One region of the Actinacidiphila reveromycinica genome, then DNA from elsewhere that is predicted to be linked to it. Evidence: riboswitches for the same ligand, from Rfam matches in the RefSeq annotation. Region 1 holds a riboswitch; each other region holds the start of a gene.
What was found. A riboswitch is a leader RNA that binds a small molecule or an ion and turns the genes downstream of it on or off. The one in region 1 is predicted to bind cyclic di-AMP.
Positions count from the first base shown of each region.

Region 1 (7,659 bases):
GGCGGCTGGCGGCCCTGGAGTTGCCCGCGGGCACGGCGATCCGCGCGGTCGCGGACTTTCTCGCCGGAGCCCTGGCGGACGCCCTCGGCCCGGATCCGTCCGGACCGGCCGCCGCGCAGCGCCCTGACCCCGTGTGCCCCGACCCTGTCCCCCCGGACGCCGGACACCCGGGAGCCGGACACCCGGAAGCAGGCCCGCCCGCCCCGGAGTCGGTCTCCTCGGCCGCCTCGGCAGCCCGCGCCGGCGGCGCCGACCCGCGCGAGCTGGCGATGCTGTGCGCGGCCGGCATGCTGCGCGGGCAGGACGCCGAATCCCACGCGCTGGCCGTGGAGTTGGCGGCCGAGTGCCGGGACGCCGGTGGTCTGGGCCGGCTCGCCACGGTGCTGTTCTTCCAGGCCGAGGTCGAGCTGTTCCAGTCGCGGCTCACCGACGCGCACGCCACCGCCGCCGAGTGGCTGCGCATCCACCCCGGCACGCGACAGGCGCAGTGGGTCAGCCAGTTGAACGGTGTGCTGGCCCATGTGGCGGCGTTGCGGGGCGAGGACGCGGAGTGCCGTGCCCGTGCCGCGGAGGCGCTGGCGGCCGCACCGGGCGCCCCGACCGCGCCGGGCGCGAGTTGGGCGTACTGGTCGCAGGGCCTGCTCGACCTCGGTGCCGGCCGCGCCCGATCGGCGCTGGAGCGGCTGGAGTTGCTGGCCGATCCGCTGCTCAGCCACCAGATCTCGGCCACCCGCAGCGTGCCGGACCTGGTGGAGGCCGCGGTGCGGGTGGGCGAACCCGGGCGCGCGGCCGAGCCGTTCGACCGGTTCGAGCGGTGGGCGCGGGGCACGGGGCAGGGCTGGGCGGCGGCCATGGCGTCCCGCTGTCGGGCGCTGCTGGCCCCCGACGAGGAGGCCGAGGAGCACTTCACGGCGGCCCTGGCCGGCCACGACCCGCACCGGCGCCCCTTGGAGGCGGCCCGCACCGGGCTGCTGTACGGCGAGTGGCTGCGGCGGGCCCGGCGCAGGAACGAGGCCGCCGGGCGGCTGCGGTCCGCGCTGGAGGTGTTCGAACGGCTCGGCGCCCGTCCGTGGGCGGACCGGTCCCGCCGCGAACTCGACGCGTGCGGAGTTCCGGTGACGGGTCGTCAGGAGTCGCGGTCGCCTGCGGACCGGGCGGGACTCACCCCGCAGGAGTCGCAGATCGTCCGGCTGGCCGCGCAGGGCCTGTCGAACAAGGACATCGCCGCACGGCTGTTCCTGAGCCCGCGCACCGTCGGCTACCACCTGTACAAGGCGTATCCGAAGCTCGGTGTCGCCTCACGCGGTGAACTGGCCGCGCTGCTCGGTTGACCCGTCCCGTCCACCTCGTCCGTACAGTCATCGGCGGCCCCGCGACGCCCCCGGACGCCGGTGCGCCCGCCCGGACACCGAGGACCGGACGGGCGCAGCGCGCAGGGGGCGGTGCCGCGGCACCGTCAGATGACGACGCCGTGGCCGCGCATGTAGGCGACCGGGTCGATGTCCGAGCCGTAGCTCGGCGTGGTGCGCACCTCGAAGTGCAGGTGCGGACCGGTGACGTTGCCGGTCGCGCCCGAGACGCCGATCTCCTGGCCCTCGGTGACGGTCTGGCCGGCCGAGACCAGCGTCTTCGACAGGTGGCCGTACAGGGTGTACCTGCCGTCGGCGTGGTGGACGATCACGTCGTTGCCGTACGCGCCGTCCCAGCCGGCCGACACGACGGTGCCGGCGGCGACCACGTGCACCGGGGTGCCGGAGCCGACGAGGAAGTCGACGCCGGTGTGCGAACCGCTGGACCACAGGGAGCCGGACGCCTTGTAGCCGGTGCCGATGGCGGCGTCGCCGACCGGCTTCATCCAGCCGGTGCCGGCCGTGGCCGACTTCGCGGCCGTGGCGGAGGCGGCGGTGCTCGCGGTGGACTTCGCCTGCGGCACGGCCTGCGCGACGTGCAGGGTCAGCACGGTGCCGGGGCGGATCAGGCCCGGGTCGGACCCGATGGCGGCCTTGTTGTCCTGGTACAGCCGCTTCCAGCCGCCGGTGACGTGCTGCGCCGTGGCGATCTTGACGAGGGTGTCGCCCTTGACGACCTTGTACGTGGCCGTGGCGGAGGTGGTGCTCTTCTCCGGGGTGGCCGCGCCGGCGTGGGTCGCGGCGACCAGCGGCAGCACGAGCGCGGCGCTGCCTGCGCCGGCGGCCACGGTCAGACGGGTGAGGCGGCGGCCGCCCAGGATCCTGGGCCTGCGGTGCCGGTTGCGTGCGGGCATGGGGGATGTCCTCTCCTACGCCTGCGAGGTGAGCTGTCGGGTTCGGGCGGGAGATGCCCGGCCGCGGGTGCGGCTTCACCCCGAGCCGCCCGGACGCGCGCCGCTGGCGCGGCGGTCGGTCCGGGCGGCGACCTGTCCTGGGTCCCCCGCTCCTGCCATGTCGGTGCTCGGATGATCCGCGGGGTGGGCGGTGGCAGGACTCGGCGGTCCGCCCGGCGGATGGGAAGCGGGTTGCCCCGCACCCGACGGAACGTAGGGGAACCCGCTCCGGGCGGGCAAACAGCGGGGGCCGCCTCCCCGGGCGCCGCGGTCACGGTGTGTGGCCGCACACCCGGATGTCCGCTATGCGATCCTTACGTCGAGTGCGCCGTCCGACACCGTCCATCACGTTTCGCCCCCTGCGACCACACTCCGTCCCCCGATCAAGCGCGGACCGTGCCCACCCGGTGATACCGCTCACAGACGCGCCAAATGTCCCTCTTTGTACGATTTTCGGGGTCGCGCGCGCACCGGTCGGCGCCCTCGGCGGAGGGCGGTCGGGGCGGCCCGCCCTCAGAACGTGCCGGCCGGCCCGGTGAGGCGGTGGTCCAGGGTGCGGGCGAGGCGGTAGGCGACCGGGCGGAAGCCGATCGCCGGGAGGTGCCCGGCGGCGTGCGGGGACGCGGACGGCCACTGCGCGGCCATGTACCGGTGCCCGGCGTCGTACGCCCAGGCGAGCGCGGTCGCCAGCAGCACCCGGCTGATCCCCTCCCCGCGGAAGGCGGTGTCGACGTACATCTCGACGAGCTCGACGCTGGATTCGGGCACCACCGGGTCGGGCCGCGCGGGCACCAGCAGCACCATGCCGATCTCCTCGCCCCGCCGGGAGGCGATCCACGCGCCGCACCGGGAGTCCGCGAGCGCGGCCGCGTAGTGCACGCGCAGCGCAGCGAGCGCGGTCTCCGGCTGCGGCTGGAAGGTGGCGGTGCCGCGCTGCCGCCGCGCGGACTCCGCGGCCATCCGGCCGATCTGCGGCAGGTCGCCCGGGCCGGCGCGGCGGATGGCGAGCCCCTCGACCCCGCGCGGCTGCCGCCCGCGCGCCTTGACCGCCATCAGGCCGTGCACCCGGTCCCGGCCGAACCCGAGGTCGGACCAGGGCGCGGTGCCGACGTCGCCGGCCGGCACATCGACGTAGTGCGCCAACCGCCGGTCGGCGACGAGCCGTTCGGCGACCCGGACGTACAGCGCGCGCAGCACCTCGCTCTCGCGGCCGGCGGGCAGCGCGTGGCCGCCGTGCGGGACGAGGGCGGAACGCGGGTGGGCGCGCAGCGCGGCCGGATCGTCCGGGGCGAGATCGACCGGCACGGCCGCGAGGTGCCCGATCAGGCCGCCGTCGCCGTCGAGGGCGCTGACCGCCTCCACCCCGGGCGTCCGGTGGAGCCTGCCGAGCAGGTCCTCCCCGCGCACCGGACCGTCGGCGAGCCAGGACCGCTGCGACGGGGGCCGCCGGGCGCGGGCGAACCAGCGGTCGTACCGCTGCACGGCGAGGGGTATGTGCTCGGTGGTCAGCGGCGCGATGGCGACAGTCATGGTGCTCGTGGACGCTAGCGGTGCGCGCCGCCCCAGGGCAAGGCGGGTCCGGACGGCCGCCGGGACAGGCCGGGACGGGTGCCCGCCAAGCGCCCGAAAAGCCGTGCGGGGACGGGATGTCCGGCTCTCCGCGCCCCCTCGGCGACGCCCCGGGGCGGCCTCGGCGGCCCGCTGTCCCCCGCCACCCGACCCTCCGTCCGGCGCCCCACCCGACCCTCCGTCCGGCGCTTCACCCGGTCCACGCCGGGTGCCTCGGGTCGTCCGCCCGCACCAGCACGTCCGCGGCCTCCTCGGGCAGCGCCTCGCGCGCGTACCGCGCGTAGGCCGGCAGGGTCCACCGCTCCTCCGCGGGGGTGCGCCGGGCCAGCGCCGACGGGGACAGCCGCAGATGGACCGTCAGGTCGAACGGCAGGCCCTGGCCGAGCAGCAGCGGTCCGTCGAGCACCAGCACGCCGCCGGGCGGGAGTTCGACGTAGCCGGCCCGGGTGGAGCGGTCGGTGCGCGGGTCGCGCAGCGAGGGGAGGGCACGGCCGCTGCCGCCGGGCCCGAGCGGGTCGAGCACCTCGCGGCGCAGCGCCCCGGTGTCGAGCCAGAGCTGGTAGTACGCGTCGACGTCCTCGTGGCCGTACTCCAGCCGGAGCGAGGCGGGGCGCCAGAAGGTGTCGGCCGCCACCCGCAGCACCGGGCGGCCGAGCGCGGGCAGCGCGGCCGCGACGGCGTCGGCGAGGTCGGCGGGACGGGCGGCGGGCGCGCCGTCCACGGCGACCCGCCACCAGGGGCCGGGCGGGCGGCCGGCCGCGATCCGCTCGGCGAGGGCGTCGGCGAGCTTGGGCCAGGTGATGGGGGTCGGCTGCACCCGCCCCATCCTGCCGGACCGCCCCCGGTCGTCACCCCGGCGCCTCGCCCTCACCCGATCGGGCGGGGCGGTGGGGCCGCACCCGGGCCGGGACCGGCCGCGTACCGCGCAGCACCTCACCCGACTGGCAGAAGGAGGCCGCACATCACCCGTTTGCCAGCGCGCGCGATCTCTCACTTTTTGTGAGCCTGGGAGGACTCACGGTGACCGTCCCCATCACCTCAGGAGAAGAGCCCCATGATCCTGTCCATCTCCGGCGTCGTGCTTCTCGGCGTCATCTGCTTCCTGTTCTTCCGCAAGGACGGCCTGAAGGTGTCCCACGGAGTGGTCTGCGCACTCTTCGGGTTCTACCTCGCCGGTACCGCCATCGCCCCGAGCATCACAGCGGGCGGGGCGAGCCTGGCCAGCCTGATCGGCGGGCTCAAGATCTAGCGCCGTCCGACCGGCGGCCACTCCTGCCCCACCCCTCGGGCCCGGCAGCGGTCGATCCGCTCCCGGGCCCGTCGCCTTTCCCGCAGCTCGCGGCCCGCAGCCCGCCGGCCGCGCGGCCTGCCGCCCGCCGCCCGCAGCCCTCCGCGCGCGTCCCACCGCGCACCGGCGTCCCCCCACGCGCCGCCCCCCACCCGAACCACCCATGGAGCACCCCGTGGCCAGGCGTCCCCTTCCCAGCATCCTCAGCAGCCGGCCGGCGCTCGTCCGCGGCCGCGACCTGGCGCGCACCGCGGCCGACGGCGCCGGCGACGTGCTGCACCCCGTCATCACCATCGCCCGGGGCGTGCGCCGGCAGGCGTCGTGGGCCGGCGGGTGGTGGGGCCGCACCCCGAAGGACCGGCGCGGGCCGGCGCTGCTGCTGGCCGCCACGGCCGCCGTGATCGTGGCGATGATGCCGTACGGGCCGATCCTCGGGGTCGCCGCGCTGGTCGCGTCGGCGGCGTGGATGGGCCGGGACCGCAACGCCTCGGCCCCGGCCGGTCCGACGGAGGCCGAGGGCGTACGCCTCCAGTCGCTGTACGAGGCGCTGGTGCCCTACCTGTCCGACCCCGGCGACCCGGCACCGCTGTACACCCACGACGGCGGCTGGGAGCAGGCGTTCAGCGGGTACGAGTTCCGGGACGGCCGGCTGGTCCGGCTGCACCTGCGCTATCCGGCGTACTTCACCGACGGCGAGGAGGACTCCCGCGTCCGCGTCGAGCAGCTACTGCACGCCAAGGCCGGGCGCGGCCGGGAGTACCGCTTCGACTGGAACGAGGAGGAGAACCACCTCACCCTCACCGCGCTGCCGCCGCTGCCGACCGACATCGTCGCGCAGCGGTTCGTCACGTCGCCGGGCGAGACGGTGCTCGGCTTCACCGACTCCGACGCGGTGCAGCGCACCGTGCCCGTCACGGTGCCGTCCGCCGAGGACGGCACCGCGGGCGGCGACGGCCCGGTCACCCGGGACGCGCCGCCCGTGCTGTGGCGCACCGGCGCGCGCTCCACCGAGCCGCACCTGCTGGCGCTCGGCCAGCCCGGCACCGGGACGACGAGCCTGCTGCGGTCGATCGCGCTCCAGGCGCTGGTGCACGGCGACGTGGTGATCGTCGACGGCAGCGGCACCGGTGAGTACGCGTCCCTGGCCGGACGGCCGGGGGTGCTCGCCGTCGAGGACGGGGTGCTCGGCGCGGCGGCGACGCTGGAGTGGGCGGCCCACGAGACCGAGCGGCGGCTGATCGCGGTGAACCGGGCCCGCCAGGCGGGGAACCCGGTCGCCGACGACGTGCGGCGGCCGCTGTGGATCGTCGTCGACCGGCCGACCGCGCTCACGCAGTTGGCGCTGGCCGAGGGGCGGCCCGACCCGCAGACCCTGCTGGACGTGCCGCTGCGGCACGGCAGGACCGCGAACGTCGCGGTGGCGGTGGCCGACCAGCTCGACGCGACCGAGGCGCTCGCGCCGGTGGTGATCTCGCAGACCCGCGCCAGGGTGGTGCTGGGGCCGCTCGCGCCCGAGCACGTGCAGGCCGTCCTCGGGGCGCCGCAGCGGACGACACCGGCGGCGGACGTGCCGCCCGGGCGGGGTTACGCCCGGCTCGGCACCGGGCCGGTGCTGCGGCTCCAGGTGCCGGCCGCGCCCGATCCCTTCGACGAGGAGGCGCCCGCGGCGCAGCGGTCGGCGGTGCTCGCGCTGCTGTCCCCGGACGGTGCGGACGCCGCGGCTCCGGCGCCGCACGTGCCCGACGCCGAGCCCGGGCGTGCTCCGGCGACCGAGGCGGTGGTCCTGCGCAAGGACACGGTGGTCCGGACGGTCGCCGACCTCGAGTTGGGGTGAGCCGGACCCCGGGTGCCCCCGTCCCGCCGGTCGCGGGACCGCCCCTGGGCGGGGGCCGGTCTCCCCGTCAGCGGCGGGTTCCCCGCGCCCCCACGGCAACCCGCCGCTGACGCGGAGACCGGCTCCCGGCCACAGGCCGCCGTACGGTTGCGCGCGCCGTTCCCCGCGCCCCTGTGGGCCCCGGATTCCGCGGAGAAGCCGCACCTCGCCAGGAGCGTGAGCGACCCTGCACACCCGGCGCCCCGCAGGGACTCGTGGCGCCGCCGGGACGGCGATGCGGCCCGCCATCCCGGAGGGACACCGCACCACCGCTCTCGCGGAGGACGGCTCCCGGCCGCGGGTCGCCGTGCGGTTGCGCGCGCCGTTCCCCGCGCCCCTGTGGGCCCCGGGTTCCGCGGGGAAGCCGCACCTCGCCAGGAGCGTGAGCGACCCTGCACGCCCGGCGCCCCGCAGGGACTCGTGGCGCCGCCGACGGCGATGCGGCCCGCCGTCCCGGAGGGACACCGTGCCCGGGTCCGGGGGCGGGTCCCCGGTCCGGCGGGAGCGGGGCACCCGGGCGGGTCAGGCCACGAAGAGCCCGGTGGGGTCGCCGTCGGGCGCCGCGCCGGAGCGGACCAGTTCCGCGGCCTGGGCCAGGCGCGCCGCGGCCTCGTCGGCGGCGGGACC
Region 1 is NZ_AP018365.1:841,887-849,545, forward strand. It holds gene RVR_RS03500 (helix-turn-helix transcriptional regulator) at 1-1,331, shown strand, start outside; gene RVR_RS03505 (M23 family metallopeptidase) at 1,457-2,263, opposite strand; cyclic di-AMP (ydaO/yuaA leader) riboswitch at 2,269-2,439, opposite strand; gene RVR_RS03510 (GNAT family N-acetyltransferase) at 2,816-3,832, opposite strand; gene RVR_RS03515 (nucleoside/nucleotide kinase family protein) at 4,062-4,697, opposite strand; gene RVR_RS03520 (hypothetical protein) at 4,926-5,120, shown strand; gene RVR_RS03525 (hypothetical protein) at 5,335-6,993, shown strand; gene yczR (MocR-like transcription factor YczR) at 7,555-7,659, opposite strand, start outside.

Region 2 (7,659 bases), 690 kb from region 1:
GACCTGACGGAGGTGTGCGATGACCGACCGCCCGACACCCACGGCCCGCTACGTGCTGCCGGAGTTCACCGAGCGCAGCAGCAACGGCGTCCGCACCATGGACCCCTACTCCAAGCTGCTCCAGGAGCGCATCGTCTTCCTGGGCACGCAGATCGACGACACCTCGGCCAACGACGTGATGGCCCAGCTCATCCACCTGGAGAGCGCGTCGCCCGACCAGGACATCAGCATCTACATCAACTCCCCCGGCGGCTCCTTCTCCGCGATGACCGCCATCTACGACACGATGCAGTTCGTGACCTGCGACGTGGCGACGGTGTGCATCGGCCAGGCCGCGTCGGCGGCCGCCGTCCTGCTGGCGGCCGGCGCGCCGGGCAAGCGGATGATCACCCCGGGCGCGCGCGTCCTCATCCACCAGCCCTCGATGGGCGACGTGGTGCAGGGCGACGTCTCGGACCTGGAGATCCAGGCCAACGAGATGCTGCGCACCCGCGACCAACTGGAGGCCCTGCTGGTCCGGCACACCGGGCAGACGGCGGAGCGGGTGGCATCGGACCTGGAGCGCGACACGATCTTCGACGCGGAGGCAGCGGTCGCGTACGGCGTGGCGGACCTGCTCACCACCAGCCGCAAGACGGGCGCGGACCTGGGCGGTCCGGGCAGGCGCGGCACCGGCCCGGGCGGGACGGGCGCGCGCGGCACCGGCCCGCGGTGAGCCGGCGTGGCCGCCGAACTCCCGCCGCTGCCCGCCCTGACCCGCTCCGAGGGCGAACTCGTCGACTGCTACCTGGAACTGGTCGACCTGATGGGCCGGATCAACCCCTCCCGCACCACCGACACCTACACGGCGCTACGGGCCGCACAGGCGCTCGTCGGTCGGGCGGTGGCACTGCGGGACGCGCTCACGGTGATGCACCTGCGCGGCGAGACGGACCTGCACCACACGACGCTCGGCCGCGCCCTGCGGGTGCTGGACGGGGAGCGGCGCGCCGCGCGGGTCACGGTCGCCCCCGCGCCGACCGAGGGCGCGGAGGGGCGGGACGGCCCCGGCGGCTCGGGCGGCTCGGGCGGCTCGGGCGGACCCGCCCACCCCTGACCCGACCCGCCGACGCTCACCATCCGTCACCGGTATGCGCGACACGGCCGACCTGGTGGGTCAGCCCATCGGCGTAGCGGAAGCCGCCGCCGCAAACGGGTGCGCGATTGCGCGTGTCGACTGGACATCCTCCGTCGCCGCCCCCGTCCGTGCAGTTCAGGCGGTACGGCGGCGCCCGGCCGGCGGACGGCGGACGCGAGGGTCCACCCGGACGGCGGAGATGTGACGAAGCTCACATCGCGCGTTTCTGTCCCGGCGCCGCCGTGTCGTATGCGTAACGATCCGTGGTGACGACAAGCCCCCGCCGCCGTGGCGGGGCGGTCCGTGCGGATGCCCAGTCCTGCCGACGCGCGGATGCCAGGTCGACACGAGTGCAGTGGCAGGAGCGGAGGACCCAGCACGACGGGTCGGTCCGCGCCCGCCGGACCCGGCGGGCGCCGGAGCACCCTTGGGGTGAAGCCGCTGCATGCGGCCGGGCGTCTTCGCCAGCCCGAACCCGACAGGTCACCCTTCGCAGGCTGATGACGAAGGGTTGCGCATGTGTACGCCCAACCGCATCTGCTTCCGGCCGGCCGCTTCCCGGCTCTCGCGGCTCGGAGCCGCCTCCCTGCTCACCGCGGCGGCCGTCGCCGTCCCCAGCCTGCTGCCCGGCGCCGCGCAGCGGGCGGACGCCGCCACCCTGGCGGCCAAGGCGCTGAGCGTCGCCGCGTCGAAGAAGGGCTCGCCCTACCAGTGGGGCGCGAGCGGGCCGTCCCGCTTCGACTGCTCGGGCCTGACGCTGTACTCGTTCAAGCGGGCGGGCAAGCAACTGCCGCGCACCGCCGCCGCGCAGTACAACGGCACCACGCACATCTCGGCCGGTTCACGCCGGGTCGGCGACCTGGTCTTCTTCCACAGCGGCTCGTCCGGCTCCTCCGTCTACCACGTGGGGATCTACGCGGGCGGCGGCAACATCTGGCACGCGCCCAAGACCGGCACCACCGTACGGCTGGAGCACATCTGGTCCAGCGCCGTCTGGTACGGGCGGGTGAACTGACCGGGTTGACGGGGCGTCATATCGCCGTGGCCCTGCCCCAGCCGCGGGCGACCCGCCACGCGGCCACCGCGCCGCCGACCAGCGCCACGGCCAGCAGCACCGCGATGCCGGTCAGGGTGCGGCCGGTGTCGCCCGCGGCGGCGTGCCGCAGGCAGTCGGCGCCCCAGTACCCCGGCGAGGCGGGCGCGACCGCGCGGACCCAGCCGGGCAGCGTGGAGATCGGGACCAGCGCGCCACCGAGCGTGGTGAGCAGGAAGGCGCCGATGTCGAGCACCGCCGAGAGCTGGCCGTAGCTGCCGGCGAGCAGGCCGACGGCGCTGCCCATGCCGAGCAGGGCCAGACCCCACACCGCGCAGGCGACCACCAGCAGGCCGGGGTCGGCCACGGGCATGCCGAACACCACGACGCCGAAGCCGAGGACGACCACCTGCTGCGCGGCGAGCACGCCCAGTACCGGTACGGCCTTGCCGACCAGCAGCTCCACCGGCCGCACCGGGGTCACCCGCAGCCGGTCCCAGGTCCGCCAGACCCGCTCGGAGAGGATCGAGCTGCCCACGATCGACAGCGCGAGCAGGGAGAACATCACCAGCGAGCCGATCACCGCCTGCGTGGTACCGGCCGCTCCTCCCTGGGCGGCCTGGTAGAGCGGGCGCATGGCGAGCAGCATCATCAGCGGCATCACCAACCGGCCGATCAGCGGGCCCGGTTCGTTGAGCAGCACCGCGGTGTTGTGCCGGATCAGCACCCCCGTGCGCAGCAGACCGGGGCGCGGCTCGGCGCGGGCCGAGCCGCGCGGCTCGGCGCCGGCAGCGGCGGGCGGCTGCGCGCGGGCCCCGGCGTACGGCTCCGGGTCGGTCCGCGCGTGCGGATCGGTGGGCGGGCGCGACCCCGGGTCATGCCGCATCGGACACCTCCTGGCGGCCCGGCGCGGCGGCGGCCAGCGCCGCGTACAGGTCGTCGAGATCGGGGCGGCGTACGTCCACCGCGGTGGGCGCGCAGCCGGCGCCGAGGATCGCCGCGAGGTCGGCGGGCGGGTTGCGGGTGGCGACGCGCAGGCCGTCCGGGCCGAACGGGCGGGTGCGGGCGCGCAGTTCCTCGGGCAGGTCCGGGCGCGGGGCGGACGGGTCGAGGGTCACCCGGATCTCGCCGGGCAGGTCCCGGGTGAGCGCGGCACGCTCCCCCCGGGCGACCACGCGGCCGTCCCGCGCCACCGCCAACGTGGCGTCCAGGTCGACCAGTTCGGGCAGGTAGTGGGTGGTGTAGACGACGGCGGCGCCCGCTGCCGCGCGGGCCCGGACCGCGGCGAGCAGGGCGGCGCGGGTCTCCGGGTCGGCCCCGGCGGTCGGTTCGTCCAGCAGCAGCACCTGCGGGGCGCCGACCAACGCGGCGGCGGCCTGGGTGCGGCGGCGCTGGCCGCCGGAGAGCACCGCGCAGCGGCGGTCCAGCACGTCGCCGAGCATCAGCTCCTCCGCGACGGACTCCACGCAGCGGCGGACGGCGGCGCGGCGCAGTCCGACCAGGCCGGCGAAGAGCCGCAGGTGCTCGCGGACCGTCACCGTCGGGTACAGCGCGAGCTCCTGCGGGGCCACCCCGAGCAGGGCCCGGGCGGCGCGCGGGCGGTCGTGCACGCTGATCCCGCAGACCTCGACCCGGCCGGAGTCCGGGCGGACCAGCCCGGTGACGACCTCGACGAACGTGGTCTTCCCCGCTCCGTTGTGCCCGATGAGGCCGGTGATCTCGCCCGGGCGCACCCGCAGGTCGAAGCCGTCGAGCGCCGCACGCCCGCCGTACCGCTTGCGCAGGCCCTCGGCTGCGAGCACGCCGCCCCTCCCCTCGGTCTCCATCGCGGACCACCACCCCGTTCCAGTTGATCTACACCGTATAGATCTACAGTGTAGAGGCATGAGCGGGAAACGGGAAGAGATTCTGGACGCGGCCCTGGCGATCGCCGACGCGCGCGGGTTGGCCGGGGTGTCCATGCGGGCGGTCGCGCAGGCGGTCGGCGTCACTCCCATGGCCCTGTACCCGCACGTCAAGGACAAGGCGGGCCTGCTCGACGCGATGCTCGGGCGGCTGCTGGCCGGGGTGAGCGAGGCCGCTCCGGAGCTGGCGGGCGCCCAGGACTGGCGGGTCAGGCTCCGCGCGTTCGCCGACACCGCCCGGGGTCTGTCGATCGGCCATCCCTGGGCGGTCACCCTGCTCTTCTCCCGGCCCGCCGTGACGCCCGACGCCGTCTTCACCGTCGACCAGCTCTACGGCGCCCTGCTGGACGCCGGGGTGCCGCCCTCCCAGGTCCCGCGGCTGGAGCGGCTGGTGAGCACGTACGTCCTCGGCTGGATCGCGTCCGAGTCGGGCGGCCGGTTCGGTCCGGGCACGCCCGATCCGCGCGGCGAGCGGGGGAAGCTGCCGGAGGGCGGCCTGCCCGCGCACCTCGCCCTCGCGGACTGGCTCGACCCGCCGGTGGACTGGGACGCGGAGTACGCCGCGGACCTCGATGACCTGGAGCGGCTGGTGGAGTCGGTGGCCCGGCGCGGGGCGTCCACCGCGCAGCGGGCGCCCGGCACGGGGGAGGACGGTGGCGGGGACGAGGACGGCGGGGGCCGTACGGCGGCGGGCGGCTGAACCGGCGCCGCCAGATCGGCTGTCAGGGGCGCCCCCGCCCGGCGGGCGCGGGCGCTCGGCGTGGGTGCCGCCCCGCCCGGCGGACCCGAGCGTCCAACGGCACGGGGCTCCGGCTCCTCAGTGCCCCGGCCCGGAACGGCCGGAGCGGCCGGAGGGCTCGCCCGCCCCGCCCGCGCCGCTCTCCGGCGCCCCACCCATCATCCGGAGCATCTCCCCGCCGCCGGTGCGCAGGAAGCGCACCAGGAGCACGGCGGCCAGCAGGAGGAACGCGATGTTGAGGTAGGTCGTGTAGTTCCACCGGACGCCCTCGGTGGGGACCTTCGCGTCGGCCTGGTCGGGGACCAGGCCCAACCCGCCGAAGAGGAGTTCCACGACGTAGCCGGCGACCACCATGGACCCGTAGAAGGTCCACAGGACGAACAGCGTCATGCGCGCGCCGTAGTACTTCCGGTAGATGTTCAGGATCGGCAGGATCAGCAGGTCGGCGAAGATGAACGCGACGACGCCGCCGAAGCTGATGCCGCCCTTCCACAGCACCACCGCCAGCGGCACGTTGCCGATCGAGCAGACGAACGAGGCGATCGCGACGGCCGGGCCGACCAGCGGGCCCCACAGCTTGGACGCCAGCGGATGGCCGGAGAAGAAGAACTCCCGCCAGAACGTGTCCGGTACCCATGCCGCGATCGCGCCCGCGACCAGCAGGCCCACGACCAGGTCGCGCAGGATCGCGGCCCACTCCATGACGAAGACGTGCGCCGTGGCGGTGAACCCCTCGCCGGACAGCAGCCGGCTGCCGAAGGAGCCGTCCGCCCGCACGGACATGTCCATCGCGGCATGGCCCTCCATCGACCCGGCGACCCCGCGCTCGGCCTGCTCGCGGGCCGCCCGCAGCAGCGCGTCGCGCAGGAAGAGCCGGAACAGCACGGCGAGCAGCACGATCATCACCGGTCCGCCCACGAACTCCGCCACCGTGAACTGCCAGCCCATCAGCAGCGCGAGGATCACGCCGAGTTCCACGACGAGGTTCGTGGAGGCGATCTCGAAGGCCATCGCGGCGGTGAAGTCGGCGCCCTTGCGGAACAGCGAGCGCGCCAGTGCCACCGCCGCGTAGGAGCACGACGACGACGCGATGCCGAGGCCGGCCGCGACGGCGAGGGTGGCCGGGCGGTCGTCGCCCAGCAGCGAGACCACCGTGGACTTGCGGACGACCGCCTGGACCACGGCGGACAGGGCGAAGCCGAGGATCAGCGCCCAGGTGATCTCCCAGGTCATCGAACCGGTGATGGACAGTGCGTGCAGTACGGCGTGCATGGGGCGAAGCCTTCCCCGCCGGGCCCTCGCGAAGGCCGGGCCCGGCGGGACCGTCCGGACGGCCCTGCGGAACGGCGGGCGTCAACCTGCCGGCGCCAATCCGTCGGCGTCAGACCGTCGGTGTCGATCTGTCGACGTCAGACCGTCCGCCTCAGCTCGCCGGGGCGAGTGCGGGGCCGACCGGCTCGGGCGCGGGCACGAGGCGCCAGGGCACGTAGAAGGGGTTGCGGACGCAGTCGGCGAGCACCTCGCTCTTCGTCGCCTTGTCCACCGGGCAGGCGCCCACGACGAAGCGGCGGTCGATGCCGCCGGCGAAGGCCACTTCGTGCTGGCCGGCCCACTTGTGGGTGTCGCCGATCGTGGCGTTGACGTCGATGCCGCCGGGCGCGTCGACGTAGTAGTTGTAGGCGGACTTCCACTGCTTGTAGAGGTCGTGGTCGTAGCTGGTGCTGACGAAGGGCGAGGGCTGGTTCACCTCGACGTAGGCGGCCAGGTCGTACTGCCCGTCCTGCGGGGCCTTCGGCTGGAAGCCGTCGTGGAAGACGACGGCCGGCGCGCGTCCGTCCGCGCGGTACAGCTCGCCGCAGGTGGTGCGGTAGGTCGGCGGGTCGGGCACGATGCGCTCCACGTCCACGCTGCGGTCGGCGGCGGCGTAGAGCGGGTCGTGGACGGCGGGACACATCGCGGCGGCGGGCGCTTCGGGCGCCGCGCTCGGAGCCGCTGCGGCGGCTGTGGCCGCCGTTGCCGCCCCGGAGGGCGTCTGGGTGGCGAGCACCGCGGTGAGGGTCAGCACGCCGGCGGCCGCGAGCGACCGGACTCGGTTCATGATCATGCCCGTAGCGTGCCGGTCGCCCTCCCCCACTCCGTCGAACGTCACCCGATCGTAGGCGCGTCCCGCGTCCCGCGTCGCCGACCGGCCGTCGGCGACCAGGCGTTGACGAGCGGGGCGGACGTTGGGACGGCCGCCGGGACGGATGATCAGAGGACGCGGACGGGCCAGGGGACCATGGTCCACACGGTCTTACCGCCCTCGCAGGTGGGCACGATGCGCAGCGTGCCGCCGGACTCGGCGACGAGGTGGCGGACGATGGCCATGCCGCGGCCGTTGTCCTGCTGGACGGCGCCGGGCAGCCGTTGCGGCCAGCGCGGGTGGGAGTCGGTGACACCGATGTGCAAGTGCTCGCCGTGCTCCAGGCGGATCTCCACGGTGAAGTTGGGCGAAAGGCCCGACGTGTGCAGTACGGCGTTGGTGGCGAGTTCGGAGACGACCAGCCGTACGGCGTCCAGGGTCGGCGCCTCGGGCGGCAGGCCCCACTCGGCGAGCCGTGCGCACACGTAGGCCCGGGCCGCGGAGACCGACGCGGGGTCACTCGGCAGGGTGACGGATGCTTCCTGAAGGTCAGCCATGGTGACGCTGTTCCCTTTCCCGCCGGCCCCGGGCGCCGGTCCGCACGGGGTTCCGTACGGCCGGGTCCGGATGCGGCTGATTCGCGCCAGAGTGTCATCCATCGTGCAGCCAATACGAGGCCGCGGGCACCCAATGCATATATCTGTCGCTCAAAACGGTGAACTCTGCTACGTGAGAACGCATTTG
Region 2 is NZ_AP018365.1:149,687-157,345, forward strand. It holds gene RVR_RS00660 (ATP-dependent Clp protease proteolytic subunit) at 20-715, shown strand; gene RVR_RS00665 (hypothetical protein) at 722-1,096, shown strand; cyclic di-AMP (ydaO/yuaA leader) riboswitch at 1,506-1,631, shown strand; gene RVR_RS00670 (C40 family peptidase) at 1,635-2,132, shown strand; gene RVR_RS00675 (ABC transporter permease) at 2,149-3,036, opposite strand; gene RVR_RS00680 (ABC transporter ATP-binding protein) at 3,026-3,952, opposite strand; gene RVR_RS00685 (TetR/AcrR family transcriptional regulator) at 4,035-4,754, shown strand; gene RVR_RS00690 (permease) at 4,872-6,065, opposite strand; gene RVR_RS00695 (ADP-ribosyltransferase) at 6,217-6,897, opposite strand; gene RVR_RS00700 (ATP-binding protein) at 7,044-7,472, opposite strand.
Region 2: another riboswitch for cyclic di-AMP. It lies ahead of RVR_RS00670 (C40 family peptidase); the one in region 1 lies ahead of RVR_RS03505 (M23 family metallopeptidase).

Region 3 (7,659 bases), 4.5 Mb from region 1:
TAAGGGCTGTTCCGTGATCCCCGACGGGTGTACGACGACGGCGACGGCGCCTCGCGGCCGGGCCGGGCGCACGACGGGAACGGCGGGCCGTACGCACCGGAAGGGCCGGGCCCGGGTAGCCCGGGGGCGACGCTGCGTGACCGCGCGGCGGCGCCGGCGGAAGATGACGAAAAGGTATCGGGCCTTGTCGGACATCGCCCTTCCCAGCCGTGCCGGGCTTTGGCTAGCGTGCCGCACCAGCCGGCACCGGCAGCGTCCGAGAGGAGTCCGCCCGCCATGGCGACGCACCGTAAGGCTCGTACCGCGCTCCTGAGCACCCCCGGGCCGCGCGCGGCCGTGGGGATCACCACGGCCGCGCTGGCCACCGTCACGCTGCTCAGCGAGAGCGCGAGCGCCACGCCCGCTCCGGCGAAGCCCGCGCAGCCGTCGATCAGCGAGGTCAAGAAGCAGGTCGACACGCTCGACCAGCAGGCCGAGGCGGCCACCCAGAAGTACGACCAGGCGCAGGAGCAGACCGACCGGCAGAACACCAAGGTCAACAAGCTGCTCGCGCAGGTCGCCCGGAAGACGCAGCAGCTCAACGACTCCCGGCGCGTGCTGGGCGAGTTCGCGGCGGCGCAGTACCGCAGCGGCGGCGACCTGACCACCAGCCGCTACCTGCTGTCGGGCGACCCGCAGGACCTTGCCGACGAGGTGCACCTGACGGACGTGATGGGCAAGCGCGAGCACGCCGCGGTCGAGGCGTACCAGACCCAGCAGGTCGCGGTGACCCAGCAGCGGGTCGAGGCGGCCAAGAGCCTGGCCACGCTGACCGCCCAGCAGGGCGTGCTGAAGTCCGCCAAGCAGGACGTGCAGACGAAGCTCGGCGCCGCGCAGAAACTCCTCAACAGCCTCAACGCCCAGGAGAAGAAGCGGCTGGCGCAGTTGCAGGCGCAGCAGGAGGCGGCCGCCAAGGCGAAGGCCGAGAAGCTCGCGGCCCAGGAGAAGGCGAAGCAGGCGGCGGCGGCCAAGGCGGCGGCCGCGGCGAGCGCGACCACCACCACGACCACCTCGACGGCCGGATCCACCGCCGCCGAACAGGCCATCGCCTTCGCCCGCAAGCAGCTCGGCAAGCCGTACGTGTGGGGCGCCACCGGCCCGGACTCCTACGACTGCTCGGGGCTGACCCAGGCCGCCTACAAGGCCGCCGGGATCGACCTGCCGCGCACCACCTACGACCAGGTGAACGTGGGCACCAGGGTGGCGGAGTCCGACCTCCAGCCGGGCGACCTGATCTTCTTCTACAGCGACGTGAGCCACGTCGGGCTCTACATCGGCGACGGCGAGATGATCCACGCCCCGCACACCGGCACCGTGGTGAAGATCGCCCCCATCACCGAGATGCCCTTCTACGCGGCCGTCCGCCCGTAATGGCAGCTGTCGTCCGTGTCGCCACCGCATGACCCGGATGTCCGTCGAGCCCTCCGGTAAAACCCAAGGTCACAAAGCGATTTCGGTCACATTGCAATCCAAACTTCCCAAGATGCCGCGAAGTTGACTACGGTAGCCCGCTAGGTGGTCCGCCTCCCGCCGGCAACGGTCCGGCAGCGCACCGCCTCCGCCTAATCCGGCCACCGGCCGGAGCCGGGGACCCAGGAGCACTTCGGGGTGAATCGGGGCAGACGCGACGAGCGCCGGCCCCGTAGGGCGACCTTCCCCGCCCGAACCCGTCAGCTAACCCGGTCGGCGGTCCACGGAAGGAGTCGCCTCCTTGGCGTCGCACCGCAAGCCGCGCACCCCGATACTCGCGTCGACGGGCGCGCGGGCCGCCGTCGGGATCACCACCGCGGCCCTGGCATCGGTCACCCTCTTGAGCGAGACGGCGAACGCGGCCCCCGCGAAGCCCTCCATCAGCGAGGTCAAGAAGCAGGTCGACACGCTCAACCAGCAGGCCGAGGTCGCCACCCAGCAGTACGACCAGGCCAAGGAGAAGACGGCGGCGCAGCGCACCAAGACCAACCAGCTGCTCGCCCAGGTCGCCGACAAGACCGAGCAGATGAACGAGTCCCGGCGCGTGCTGGGGCAGTTCGCGGCCGAGCAGTACCGCACCGGCGGTCTCGGCTCCACCACGCAACTGCTCTTCTCGGACGACCCGCAGAGCTTCCTGTCGCAGAACCACCTGCTGGACCGGCTGACCGCCACGCAGGAGCAGGCGCTCAAGACGTTCAAGATCCAGCAGGAGCAGGCGTCCGTCCAGCGCGCCCAGGCCACCGCGAGCCTGAAGCAGCTGACCAGCTCGCAGAGCACGCTCGCCACGCAGAAGAAGAACGTCCAGACGAAGCTCGCCGCCGCGCAGAAGCTGCTCAACACCCTCACCGCCGCGCAGAAGGCCAAGCTCGCCGCGTTGCAGCGGCCGAAGACGACCACGTCGTCGTCCTCGTCGTCCTCCTCCTCGTCGTCGTCCGGCACCACCCCGACCTACACCGGCAGCGCCACCGGCCGCGCGGCCGCCGCGATCCAGTTCGCGCTGGCGCAGCAGGGCAAGCCGTACGTCTTCGGTGCCACCGGCCCCAGTTCGTACGACTGCTCGGGCCTGACCCAGGCCGCCTACAAGGCCGCGGGGGTCAGCATCGGGCGCACCACCTGGGACCAGGCCAAGGACGGCACCGCGGTCTCGGAGGCCGACCTGCGCCCGGGCGACCTGGTGTTCTTCTACTCCGGCCTCAGCCACGTCGGGATCTACATCGGCAACGGCAACATCGTGCACGCCCCGCACACGGGCGCGTCGGTCGAGGTCGCCCCGCTGAGCTGGATGCCGTTCGCCACGGCGCGCCGCATCGTCTGACCGCCCGCGCCCGCGCCGGATTCGGCGGAGGGCGCGGTGCCGGCGGTCGGCGCGCTGCCGTCCGCCGGCGCGGTGTCGGCGGTCGGCGCGCTCAGGTCCAGAGCACCGCGATGAAGATGTTGACGACGGTCAGGCCGCCGACCGCGCCGAAGGAGACCGCGTCGACCTCCTCCTCGTCGCGCCTGACGTAGACCAGCCCGAGGATCACCAGCAGCACGGCCAGCTTGACGCCGATCTTGACGCTGCTCAGGTGCCGGTCGTCGGCGTGCGCCAGACCGACGAGTGCCACACCGGTGACCAGCATCGCGCAGGCCCCGTAGAGCATGCCGGGCACGAAGCGCGGCGCGGCACCGACCCGGCCCATCGCCTTGAGCTGGGTGAGGAAGCCGCCCAGCAGCGCCGCGATGCCGATGATGTGCAGCCCGACGAAGACATTGATGAGGGTGTCCATGCGCCGGACCCTACGGCGCGCATAGCACCGGGCGGCGGGCGGGGTGCCGTATCGCGGGCTTCGGTCGCCCGGCGCCCGGATGCGGGCGGGTCACCCGTCGGACGGCGGTCGGATCCGGTCGGCCGCGACGGAAAGCGGGCAGTCCCGGACAGTGGGCCCGGGTGGGGTCGGGGGCAGGTTTAGCGTCACTGGCAGGTGGCCGGTACCCATCGCCGACGGCTCGTCCCCGGCGCGGCCACCTCCGCCGGGCCCGGCGGCGCCGCGTTCCCCCGTGCACGGTGCCGCCGGGCCTCCCCGACGAAGGAGTGACGGCCGCATGGCCTCGCACAGTCGCCGCAGTCGCCACCGCCGCGGCCCGGCCCCCGCCCCGGTCCCGCCGGTCGGCCCGGCGGGCCGCGCGGCCTCCGCCGGCCGGCCCACCGACGGCGCCCACGCCGACCGCCCGGCGAACGGCCGGGCATCCGGCCCCGCGGCCGTCGACCGTACTCCCGCCGACCACCCGGCGAGCCGCCACGCACCCACCGACCGTGCCCCCGGCAGCCGCCCGACCCCCGGCCGCCCGACCCCCGGCCGTTCCTCCGCCGACCGCCCGACGGCGCACCGCGCCTCCGCCGGCCCGGCCCCGGCCCGGGCTCCGCTCGGCGGGCTTCCGGCCGCCCGCGCCGCCCTCTCGCTGGTGCTGGTCTCGGCCGCGTCCGTCGGCGCGCTCGGCGGGAACGCGCAGGCCGCACCGGGCCCGGGCGGCGGCCCGGTGACCGCCGGCCCGGACGGCGCCGCCGCGACACCCGCGACCCCCGCGGCAATCCGCGCCCGGGTCGACGCCCTGTACCGGCGCGCGGAGACGGCCACGCAGCAGTACGACGGCGCGCGGCAGCAGGTCGGCGCCGCCCGCGCGGCGGTGGACGGCCTCCAGGACGAACTGGCCCGCAAGACCGCGCGGCTCGACACCACCCGCGACACGCTGGGCGCGGTCGCGGCCGCGCAGTACCGCTCGGGCACGCTCGACCCCACGCTCCAACTCGCGCTCAGCTCCTCGCCGGAGACGTACCTCGCCCAGGCCGGCGCGCTGGACCGGATCGGCGACCGGCAGGCCGCGGCGCTGTCCCGGCTCGCCGGTGAGCGGCGCGACATCGAGCAGACCCGTACCGAGGCGAACGGCCGGCTCGCCGCCCTCAAGGCCGCGCAGGGGCGACTCGCCGACCGCAAGCGGACCGTGCAGAGCGCGCTGCACGCGGCGCAGGCCCTGCTCGCGTCGCTCACCCCGGCCCAGCGCGCGGCCGTCGACGCCTCCGACGGCTCGGGCGGCACCGCCCGGCACTCGGGAGGTGCCGCCACCCGCGGCACCTCCCGCGCACGGCTCGACGCCGACCCGGCGCCCTCCGCGCGCGCCGCGCGGGCCGTCGCCTTCGCCTACCGGGCCATCGGACGGCCCTACGTGTGGGGCGCCACCGGCCCCGGCGCGTACGACTGCTCGGGGCTCACCCAGGCCGCGTGGAAGGCCGCCGGCGTTTCCCTGCCGCGCACCACCTACACCCAGATCAACGCCGGGACCCGCGTGCCGCGGTCCGCGCTGCGCCCGGGCGACCTGGTGTTCTTCTACTCCGGCGTCTCCCACGTGGGGATCTACATCGGACACGGCGAGATGATCCACGCCCCGCACCCGGGCGCCGCGGTCCGGATCGCCCCGATCTCCGAGATGCCCTTCGCCGGCGCCACCCGCCCGGCCTGACGCTGCCCACCCGCCCGGCCCGACGACGCCCTCACGCCCGGCCCGACGCTGCCCATCCGCCCGGCCCGACGACGCCCTCACGCCCGGCGGAACGGCCCGGCTCCCCGGGGGACGAACCCCGGGCCTCAGCGCAGGGTGACCTGGGCGGGGCCGTTGAAGGGGGCCAGGGACAGGACGGTCGCGGGGGTGCGCAGCCCGTCGTGGCCGGCGAACAGCGCGCGGGCCGCCGCGAAGGGCACCTCGCCGCCGGTGACGCGGGCGGCGGTGTCGTACAGCGCGCGGATCTCGCCGGTCATCCCGTCGTCGCTTTCGGCGCCGGTGCCCCAGACGTCCCACAGCAGGGTCTCGACCTTGTTCAGGGCGGCGAGGTCGAGCCGCACGTTGCCGGCCACGAACCACTCCCCCACCATCGGCCCGTCGGGCAGTCGCAGACCGAAGGACTTCGGGTCCGCCGCCCCGGAGCGGACCAGCCGCCACGCCTCGCCTGCGGTGAGGAAGCGGTCCCGCGGCACGTCGGTCGGGTCGAAGGGCATCGGGTACCAGCCGCTGTCGGCGATCTGCGCGTCGGCCAGCAGCCAGCCCCGCTCCTCGTCCCAGTACTCGGTGACGACGTGGTCGGAGTGGAACCCGTCGGTCCCGAAGTAGTCGGCGAAGCCGGAGCGCAGGCGCGCGGGGACGCCGACGTGGCGCAGCAGGGAGACGTGCAGGAGGGTGAAGTCCCGGCAGATCCCGACGAACCGGTCGGCGAGCTCCCGCCGTTCCGCCAGCGGGGCGCCGTCCCGGTCCACCACCAGCCGCAGGATGTCGTCCACGTAGCGGCTCTCCGCGTCGTCGCGCATCCGGTCCGCGGCGATCGGCACCCCGAACTGCCCGCCCTCGACCCGGTGGACCATCACCTCCCGGACCACCCGCGCGAGCGCGCCGGCGTCCCTGGGCAGGTCGGTGTACCAGCCGACGAACTCGCCGGGGTCGGAGAAGGCGCTCTGCGAGGCGTAGAAGGCGGCTTCCTCCGGGGCGAGGCGGTGTGCGGTCATGGCGGAGCCCCCTGCCTGCGGTACCCGTTCTCGGCACCGGACCTCGGCCACGATCCCGACGAGCGCTCCGGCGCACCCCACCGTGCCAAAATCCGCCCCGCCGTGTCCAGGGTCCGTACCGCCACCGGTACCGCGGCGGTACGCCACCGGTACGGCCGGACGGCCCCGGCTTGACCTTCCCCCTGGGACAGGCCCCATCGTGGTCGCACCGGCCGCCGCCCGGGCCGGACGCCCCGGCCGGACCCCCGGGCCGGACCGGCCACGCCTCGGAAGGACGACCGTATGACCTCTGCGACGGCGACCGCGTGCCTCGTTCTCGACATCGGCGGGGTGCTGGAACTGACCCCGCGCACCGGCTGGGACCTGGCCTGGGACCGGCGGCTGGGCCTGCCGGCCGGCACCGTGGACCAGCGGCTGGCACCGGTGTGGCGGGCGGGCGAGGTCGGCGCCGTGACCGAGCCGGAGGTGCGGACCGCGGTCGGCACCGCGCTCGGCCTCGACGCGGACCGGACCGAGGCGTTCCTCGCCGACCTGTGGACGGAGTACCTGGGCGTGCCGAACACCGAACTGATCGCGTACCTGGAGGAGATACGGGGGCGCTGCACGCTGGGCATCCTCAGCAACAGCTTCGTCGGCGCCCGGGAGCGCGAGGAGGAGCGGTACGGCTTCGCGTCCCTGGTCGGCGGACCGGACGCGGTCGTCTACTCCCACGAGATCGGCCTGTCCAAGCCCGATCCGCGGGCGTTCACGCTGACCTGCGAGCGGCTGGGCGCCCGTCCGGCCGACTGCCTGTTCGTGGACGACCTGCCGGCGAACGTCGAGGCGGCCGAGGCGGTCGGGATGTCCGCGGTGCTCCACACGGACAACGCCACGACGCTGAAGCGGATCGCGGCCCATCTCGCGGCCGCGGCCTGAGCCGGCCGTGGACCTGCTGACCATCGGCGCCTTCGCCCGGGCGGCCCGCCTGTCACCGAAGGCGCTGCGGCTGTACGACGAACTCGGCCTGCTGGTGCCGGTCCGGGTGGACCCGGGGACCGGTTACCGCTTCTACGCGCCCGAGCAGCTCGACCGGGCCCGGCTGGTGGCGTGGCTGCGCCGGCTGGGCATGCCGCTGGCCGGTATCCGGCGGGTGTGCGCGTGCGCCACCGACGCGGAGGCCGCCCAGGAGGTGCGCGGGTACTGGGCGCGGGTGGAGGCGGAGACCGCCGCGCGGCGCGACCTCGCCGGGTTCCTGCTCGCGCACCTCGACCGGGCGCCGGAACCCGCGGACGCTCCGCCCGGGTCCCCGGCCGCGGCCGCTGCGGAAGGGGAGCCCGCCGGGCCGCGCGGCGCGCTCGCCCTGCGCTACGCCGCCCGCTCGGACGCGGGCCTGGTCCGGCCGGGCAACCAGGACGCGGTCTACGCCGGGCGGCGCCTGCTCGCGGTCGCCGACGGCTTCGGCCCGGCCGGCGCCCCGGCCAGTGCGGCCGCGATCGGGGCGCTCGCCGGCCTCGACACCGCGGGGCCGCTGCCGCCGGGCCACCTGCTCAACGTCCTCCAGGACGCGGTGGAGGCGGCGGCCCGCGCGGTCGGCGCGAGCACCGGAGCCGGGGGCGGGGCCGGTCCGTGCACTGACGCCGAC
Region 3 is NZ_AP018365.1:5,300,240-5,307,898, reverse strand. It holds gene RVR_RS22585 (C40 family peptidase) at 277-1,410, shown strand; cyclic di-AMP (ydaO/yuaA leader) riboswitch at 1,589-1,743, shown strand; gene RVR_RS22580 (C40 family peptidase) at 1,751-2,824, shown strand; gene RVR_RS22575 (hypothetical protein) at 2,916-3,275, opposite strand; gene RVR_RS22570 (C40 family peptidase) at 3,949-5,004, shown strand; gene RVR_RS22565 (transglutaminase-like domain-containing protein) at 5,130-6,038, opposite strand; gene RVR_RS22560 (HAD family hydrolase) at 6,321-6,953, shown strand; gene RVR_RS22555 (MerR family transcriptional regulator) at 6,961-7,659, shown strand, end outside.
Region 3: another riboswitch for cyclic di-AMP. It lies ahead of RVR_RS22580 (C40 family peptidase); the one in region 1 lies ahead of RVR_RS03505 (M23 family metallopeptidase).

Region 4 (7,659 bases), 2.8 Mb from region 1:
TCCGCGGACACCCTCCACCACGACCCGCCGCCGCTGGACCGGCCCGAGCTGGAGTGGCGCCTGGAGGCGGACGCGGCGCTGGCCCGCCGCGGCGTCCGGGTCCGGGCGGTCTACCCGCGCGCGGCGCTGCACGAGCCCCTCCGTGCCCGCTTCCTCCAGGAGTTGTCCGACGCGGGCGTCATCGTGCGGGTGATCGACCACGTGGCGCATGACCTGATGATCTTCGACCGGCACACGGTGTGCCTGCCGTCCTGCGACCGCCCCGCGCGCCGGCGCGCCTTCCACTCCGCGCCGGCGCCGTCCGCGGGCTGCGAGCACGGCGACGGGTTCGACGCCCCGGGCGCACCGGGCTCCCCCTCGGCACACGGTGCGCCCGGACGGGTAGGCGCCACCGGGGCGTCCGAGCCGCCGGAACCGGCCGGGCCCTCGCTGCTGCGCGTCCGCGGCTCCGCCCTCGTCCGCTCCTTCACCGCGATCCACGAGTCGTACTGGCAGCGCGCCACTCCGCTGCCGCTGGCGGGGACCGGACTGCGGCACGCGGCGCTCGGCGAGATGGAGCGGGCGGTGATCCGGCTGATGACCAACGGCTACGGGGACGACCGGATCGCCCGCAAACTCCACATCGAGCGGCAGGCCGTGGAGGACGTGATGGCCGCCCTGATGGAACGCCTGGGCGCCGGCAGCCGTTTCGAGGTCGGGTACAAACTCGCCCGGGCCCTCGACCCCTCCGAGCTGTCCCCCGGTCGGGCCTGACCTCCCCCGCACCGGCCCGCACCACCCGTACACCCCGCCCGCCCGCACCACCGCTCACGCGCCACGCCGACCGGACGCCCCGCCGCACCACCCCGGCCGCACGTCTGCACCCCCGCGTGAAACGAACGAACCCTCGCTAAGGAACGGCACGTGATCGACCACCAGGCCATGCGGACCCTGCTCTCCCGGGCCCGTGCCCGGCAGGACCCCGCCGCGCTCGGGCTCTCCCCGCGCGCCGAACCGCGCGGCCGCAAGGTCGCGGGCCTGACCCACGAGCACATGACGCGCCTGCTCGGCTGGCCGGAGCACAAGTACGGCTACGTGGAGCGCGGTCGGCTCGCCGTCATCGACACCGGGCTCCTCGAACCGATCGCGCGGATACTGCGCCTGACCGAACAGGAGTGGGAGGCGCTGGTGTTCTACGCGACCGGCGCGCCGCCGCCCTTCCCGCTCGACCCGGAGGTCGGCCGCTCCGTGCCCCGGCCCTGGCGGCGGGTGCTGGCGAGCACCCCGGAGATCGCGTACGTCAGCGACGCGGCCTGGGACGTGGTCGCGTACAACTCGGCGTTCACCCGGCTGTTCGTGCCCGACGGCGTGCCGGTCAACGTGATGCGGTGGATGCTGCTCGCGCCGCGCGCCCGGGAGGTGCTCACCGACTGGGAGAACAGTTGGCTGCCCCTGCTGGTACCGCAGTTAAGGGCTCGGGCGGCGGCCCGACCGACCGATCCGACGCTCGTACGGCTGCTCGCGGACATCCGGCGTGACCCGCTGGTGGCGCCGTGCTACGACGCCCCGACCACGGACTACCTCCAGCCGCGGGCCGAGGCCGCCCGCCCCCTGCACCACCCCGACCTGGGCCCGGGGTGGGCGACGTTGTGCGCGGCGGAGCCGTTCGGGGTGACCGGCGGGCGGCTGATGTTCGTGCTCTTCGACCGGGGCGGACGGCCGGAGCCGCAGGAGCCGATGCACGCCCCGGCGGACCACCCGGTGGACCTCGACCCGCCATCCGTGGCGGCCGCGCCCGCAGGCCCGCCCGACGCGCCCGCCGACGGCCACCCCCGCGACCACCCGACCCCGCCCGACCAGCAGACTGGGACGCCATGAACATCGAACCACCGCGCCGCCTGGAGGCGTTGACGCCCTCGGTCCACGTGTGGCTGCCCGACGGGCACGACACCTGGGGCCTGGCCAACTGCGTCCTGATCACCGACCGGGACAGCGCGCTGCTGGTCGACACCCCCTACACCGCCTCCCTGGCCCGGCGCCTGGCCGACCTGGCCGCCGGCGTGATGGCGCCCGGCACGCGGATCACCACCGTCGTCAACACCCACGGCAACGGCGACCACGCGTACGGCAACGGGGTGTTCACGGCCGCGGGGGCGGAGGTGGTCAGCACCGAGGCCACCACCGAGCACCTGTGCAAGGAGCCGAGCCCGGCCCAACTCGCCCGCCTCGTCGCGGACTGCGACCCGGACACACCCCTCGGCGCCTACCTCAGGCGGCACTTCGCCCGCTACGGCGACTTCGGGGTGACCGAGGCGGTGCCGCCGACCCGCACCTTCAGCGACCGGCTCGACCTCGAAGTCGGCGGGATAGCGGTCGAGTTGATCGAGGTCGGACCCGCGCACACGGTCGGCGACCTGATCGTCAACCTGCCCGGCGAGGGCATCGTGTGCGCCGGGGACGTGATCTTCTGCGAGGACCACCCGGTGCACTGGGCCGGGCCGCTCGACGAGGTGCACCGCGCGGTGCAGCGCGTCCTGGCCTGCGACCCGCAGGTGATCGTGCCCGGCCACGGTCCCGTCATGACGCCCGCGGACGTGGCCGGCTACGCGGACTACCTGCTGCGGGTGCGCGACCGCATCCACGCCGCGCACGCGGCCGGCCACCCGATCGCACGGACCGCCGCCGAACTCATCGCGGCCGAGACCAACCCGCGGTGGGGGCTCACCGAACGGCTGGCCATCCTCACCGCCGTCGAGTACCGCGTCCTCGACGGCGACACGTCCCCGACCGACCTGATCCCCCTGGTCGACCTCGCGGCGCACCACGTCCTGCCCGCGACCGGCCCGAGCGGCCCGAGCGGCACGGCTGCCCCGGCCGCCGCCACGTCACCGGCCGTGTAGCGGAGCCGGCACGGCCCTCCCCCGGCGGACAGGCCGGCGGCCCCGGCGCCGGGGGGGTGGTCGCCAGGGCCGCCGGGGCGGTGGGGTCGTCGTCGGAGCGGTGGGACCGGCAGCGGCGGGGCCGTACGCGCGGTGGCGTACGGGGCCGCGCCGGGTGCGGGGCGGTTCCGTGCTCGGCTCGACACGGGCTCGGGGTTGTCACGGGCTCGGGCTCGTCACCGGCTCGGCACGCGCCCTCTCCGCGGGCTGGGCGCGGGCCGGTTCCGGGAGGCGTGGACGCCTGACCGTCAGGCGGGGTGATGCCGGGGCCGGGCCGGGGAGCCGACCGGACCACCGGACCACCGAACCGCCGGGTTCGCCGGACTAGATGGCGACGTCGTGGGCGCGCAGCCAGGGCAGCGGGTCGACGGGGGCGGCGCCATCCGGGCGCACCTCCAGGTGGAGGTGCGGCGCGGGCACGTTGCCGGTCGCGCCGACGCGGCCGATGGTGTCGCCGGTGGTGACCCGGCCGTCGGTGACGACCATGGTCGACAGGTGGCAGTACCGGAGTTCGGTGCCGTCGTCGAGGGTCAGGACGACCCGGTAGCCGTCGCTGCCGGCCCATCCCGCGGAGGTGACGGTGCCGCCGTGCACGGCGTGCACGGGGGTGCCGGTCGGCGCGGTGAAGTCCTGACCGTTGTGCAGGTTGGCCCAGGGGTCGGTCTCGCCGAACCCGGCGCCGAGCGTGGCGCAGGCGACCGGCTTGATGTACGAGGCGGCGAGCCGGGCCAGGCGCTCGGCCTCGGCGCGGACCGCCGCGGCGGCCTCCTCGCGGACCTTCTCCTCGGCGGCGGCCTTCGCGGCGGCGACCTGCTCGCGCACCTTGCGCTCGGCGGCCTCCCGGGCGGCCTGCGCGGCCTCGGCCCTCTCGACCACCTCGCGCTCGGCGCGGGCGACGGCCTCGCGCTGGGCGGCGACCTGGCCGAGGAGGCGCGCGCAGAGGGCCGCGCCGGGGTCGGCGGGAGCGGCCGGCTCGGCTTCTGCCACGGGCCCGGCCTCAGGTCCGGTGGGCGCGGGGTCCTCGTCGGCGACGGCGGGCCCGGGGTCCCGGACCGGGGCGAGGTCCAGGGCGGTCCGCGCGGCGAGCGCCTCGTCGGCGACCGGGCCGGCGGTCCCGGCCTCGTCCGGCTCCACCGGGGCGGGCTCGGCGACAGGCCGCGTCAGCAGGGTCGTCGCCCCGGCGGCGGCCGGTGCGGCGGACTCCGGCGCGGGGAGGGTCAGCGCGCTGGGGTCGTACGACGGCGGGCCGGCGAGCGGGGCGCCGCCGATCACGGCGTCGGGCAGCGGGTACCGGGCGGGGCGCGCGGCGGGCTCGGCCGCGGGGGCCGGGGCCAGGCCGGCCGCTCCGACGCTGGCGAAGGCCGCGAACGCGGGAACGGGGGCGGGCGCGGGGGCGCCCAGCGGACCCGGAGAGGTCAGAGCGGCGGAAGTGCCGTTCGCCGTGAGGCCGTTGGCCCGCTGGCGCGGAAGCCGGAGGTCGTCCCGCTCCTGGCCGGCGAAGTCGCCGTCGGGGCGGGCGGGTGCGTAGGCAAGCTGGTCGGACGCCACGACGGGCGCTCTCCTTTCCTTCCCTCTCGCCTACCGGGTTAGCTGACGGGTTCGGAGGAAGAAGGTCTCCTACGGGCCTGAACGCTGCCCGATTCACCCCATTTTCTCGGGTCCCCGGTTCCCGCGGACGGGATTCGGCAAGCGCGCGGTCCGCCGTCCTGGCGGCGGCGGTGACGACCGCGCTGCGTTATCGAACGTTAATAGAGCCGGAGTCGTTTTCCAAGCCGAATCCGAGAGTTGGGCGTGAGAACAAAGCAGGGTGGGTAGGGATGGAGCGGTCATATCGGTCAGCCGATGTGGCCGGGAAGTGATGTGAGCGTGCATCAGTCGTTATCGGAACGGGGGCTCGGTGGCCACGGTGCGTGAGCGGGCGAACTCGGCGCGCAGGCGGCCGCGGGGATCGCGCGGCCGATCCGCCAGTGGCATGGACCTCTGCCATTGCGCGAACCGCTTGGCAGGTCGCGGACGCGCGCCCCACGATGGGCGGGCCCGACGTTCTTGTCATGAACTTGACCATCCGTGACCCCACAGGGAGCCCCCCATGGAACGCCCCGACAGCCCTCGACTCCCCCACACCCGACGGTCGTTGCTGCGCAGCGGCCTCGCGCTCGGCACCGCCGCGGGCGCCGCGCTCACCGGCGGGCTGTGGGCCGGCAGCGGCCGGGCCTCGGCGGCCGCCGCCGTCGACTACCCCGGCGCCACCTGGGCTCCGGCCAGCACCGCCAACTACACGGCGTCCAACCGGCCCACGACCTACGCGATCGACATGGTCGTCATCCACGTCACCCAGGAGACCTTCGCCGACACCATCAGCCTCTTCCAGGACCCCGCCCACGCCGCCACGGCGCACTACGTCGTGCGCTCCGCCGACGGCGCCGTCGACCAGTGCGTCCGGGAACACGACGTGGCGTGGCACGCGGGCAACTGGGACTACAACACCCGCAGCATCGGCATCGAGCACGAGGGCTGGGTCGACGACGCGTCCTGGTTCACCGACGCGATGTACCACGCATCCGCCGCCCTCACGGCCGAGATCTGCGGCAAGTACGGCATCCCGAAGGACCGGCAGCACATCATCGGCCATGTCGAGGTGCCGGGCACCGACCACACCGACCCGGGCCCGAACTGGGACTGGGTGCGGTACATCCGGCTGGTGAACGGCGGCTGAGGCGGGGCGGGGCGCGGGCGGTGCGGACGCGGGGCCGCGCGGATGCGGGGTGACTGGCGGCGCGGCCCGGGGCGGTACGGCCCGGGGCGGTACGGCCCGGGGCGGGGCGGCCCGGGGCGGGGCGGGCCGTACGGCCCGGGGCGGGGGCGGGGCGCGGGATGTGGGGGGCGCGATCCTCACACCCGGGTGACGGTGCCTGTGCAGGGGGCGTAACCGGCCACGCTTCGCGGGCGTGACCGGGGCGAAACCGGCCCTTCGTACGGTGCGACGGTCAGCCGTACCCGAGAGGGGAGCCGCGTGTCCGCGACCGTGCCCGCACCCGCGACCGTGCCCGTGCCGGGGTCCGCACCCGCGTCCCCACCCCCCGGCGCGGGCGGGCCGGGCGGCGCGGCCGAACAGGTCCGCACGGTCTGCGCGTACTGCGGGGTGGGCTGCGGGATGGTGCTGGACGTCACGACCGGGCCGGACGGACGGCGCAGGGTGGTCAAGGCGTCCGGCGACAAGGAGCACCCGGCGAACTCCGGTCGGCTGTGCACCAAGGGCGCCACCACCGCGGACATGCTCGCCGCGCCCGGCCGGCTGACCACCGCCCTGGTCCGGGCGGAGCGCGGCGGCCCTGCCGAGCCGGTGCCGGTCGCCGAGGCGGTGGCGCGCACGGCCGCGCGACTGCGGGCGATCGTCGACGAGCACGGCCCGGACGCGGTCGCCTTCTACGTCTCGGGCCAGATGAGCCTGGAGGCGCAGTACCTGGCGAACAAGCTCGCCAAGGGCTTCGTGCGCACCAACCAGATCGAGTCGAACTCCCGCCTGTGCATGGCCAGCGCGGGCAGCGGTTACAAGCTGTCCCTCGGCGCCGACGGGCCGCCCGGGTCGTACCGGGACTTCGAACACGCGGACGTCTTCCTGGTGATCGGCTCCAACATGGCCGACTGCCACCCGATCCTCTTCCTGCGGATGATGGAGCGGGTCAAGGCCGGCGCCAAGCTGATCGTGGTCGACCCGCGGCGGACCGCGACGGCCGCCAAGGCCGACGTGTTCCTGCAACTGCGGCCCGGCACCGACCTCGCGCTGCTCAACGGCCTGCTCCACCTGCTGGTCGCCGACGGCCGCACCGACCCGGAGTTCATCGCCGCGCACACCGAGGGGTGGGAGGCGATGCCGGACCTGCTCGCCGACTACCCGCCCTCCGCCGTCGCGGAGCTGACCGGGGTGGCCGAGGAGGACCTGCGCACCGCCGCCCGGTTGATCGGCGGCGCGCGGGAGTGGATGAGCTGCTGGACGATGGGCCTGAACCAGTCCACGCACGGCACCTGGAACACCAACGCGCTGGTCAACCTGCACCTGGCCACCGGCGCGATCTGCCGCCCGGGCAGCGGGCCGTTCTCGCTGACCGGCCAGCCCAACGCGATGGGCGGCCGCGAGATGGGCTACATGGGCCCCGGGCTGCCCGGCCAGCGCTCGGTGCTGGTCGCCGAGGACCGGGCGGCCGCCGAGGAGTTGTGGGGGCTGCCGCCCGGCACGATCCGTGCGGACGGCTCCGGCGGCGGCACCGTCGAGTTGTTCCGGCGGATGGCGGAGGGGCGGATCAAGGCGTGCTGGATCATCTGCACCAACCCGGTCGCCTCCGTCGCCAACCGCGCCGGCGTCGTCGACGGTCTGGCGGCCGCCGAACTGGTCGTCGTGCAGGACGTGTTCGCCGACACCGAGACCACCGCCCTCGCGGACGTGGTGCTGCCGGGCGCGATGTGGACCGAGGCCGAGGGGGTGCTGGTCAACAGCGAGCGCAACCTGACCCTGGCCCGCCCCGCGCTCGACCCGCCCGGCGAGGCGACCCCCGACTGGCGGCTGATCGCGGACGTCGCCCGCGCGATGGGGTACGAGGACGCCTTCACCTACACCGGCCCCGAGCAGGTCTTCGAGGAGCTCAAGGGCGCCTGGAACCCCACCACCGGCTACGACCTGCGCGGGGTGAGCTACGAGCGGCTGCGCGGCACGCCCGTGCAGTGGCCGGCGGCGGACCCGGAC
Region 4 is NZ_AP018365.1:3,638,298-3,645,956, forward strand. It holds gene RVR_RS14985 (LuxR C-terminal-related transcriptional regulator) at 1-753, shown strand, start outside; gene RVR_RS14990 (helix-turn-helix transcriptional regulator) at 904-1,857, shown strand; gene RVR_RS14995 (MBL fold metallo-hydrolase) at 1,854-2,879, shown strand; gene RVR_RS15000 (M23 family metallopeptidase) at 3,243-4,466, opposite strand; cyclic di-AMP (ydaO/yuaA leader) riboswitch at 4,479-4,616, opposite strand; gene RVR_RS15005 (N-acetylmuramoyl-L-alanine amidase) at 5,008-5,634, shown strand; gene RVR_RS15010 (bifunctional nitrate reductase/sulfite reductase flavoprotein subunit alpha) at 6,073-7,659, shown strand, end outside.
Region 4: another riboswitch for cyclic di-AMP. It lies ahead of RVR_RS15000 (M23 family metallopeptidase); the one in region 1 lies ahead of RVR_RS03505 (M23 family metallopeptidase).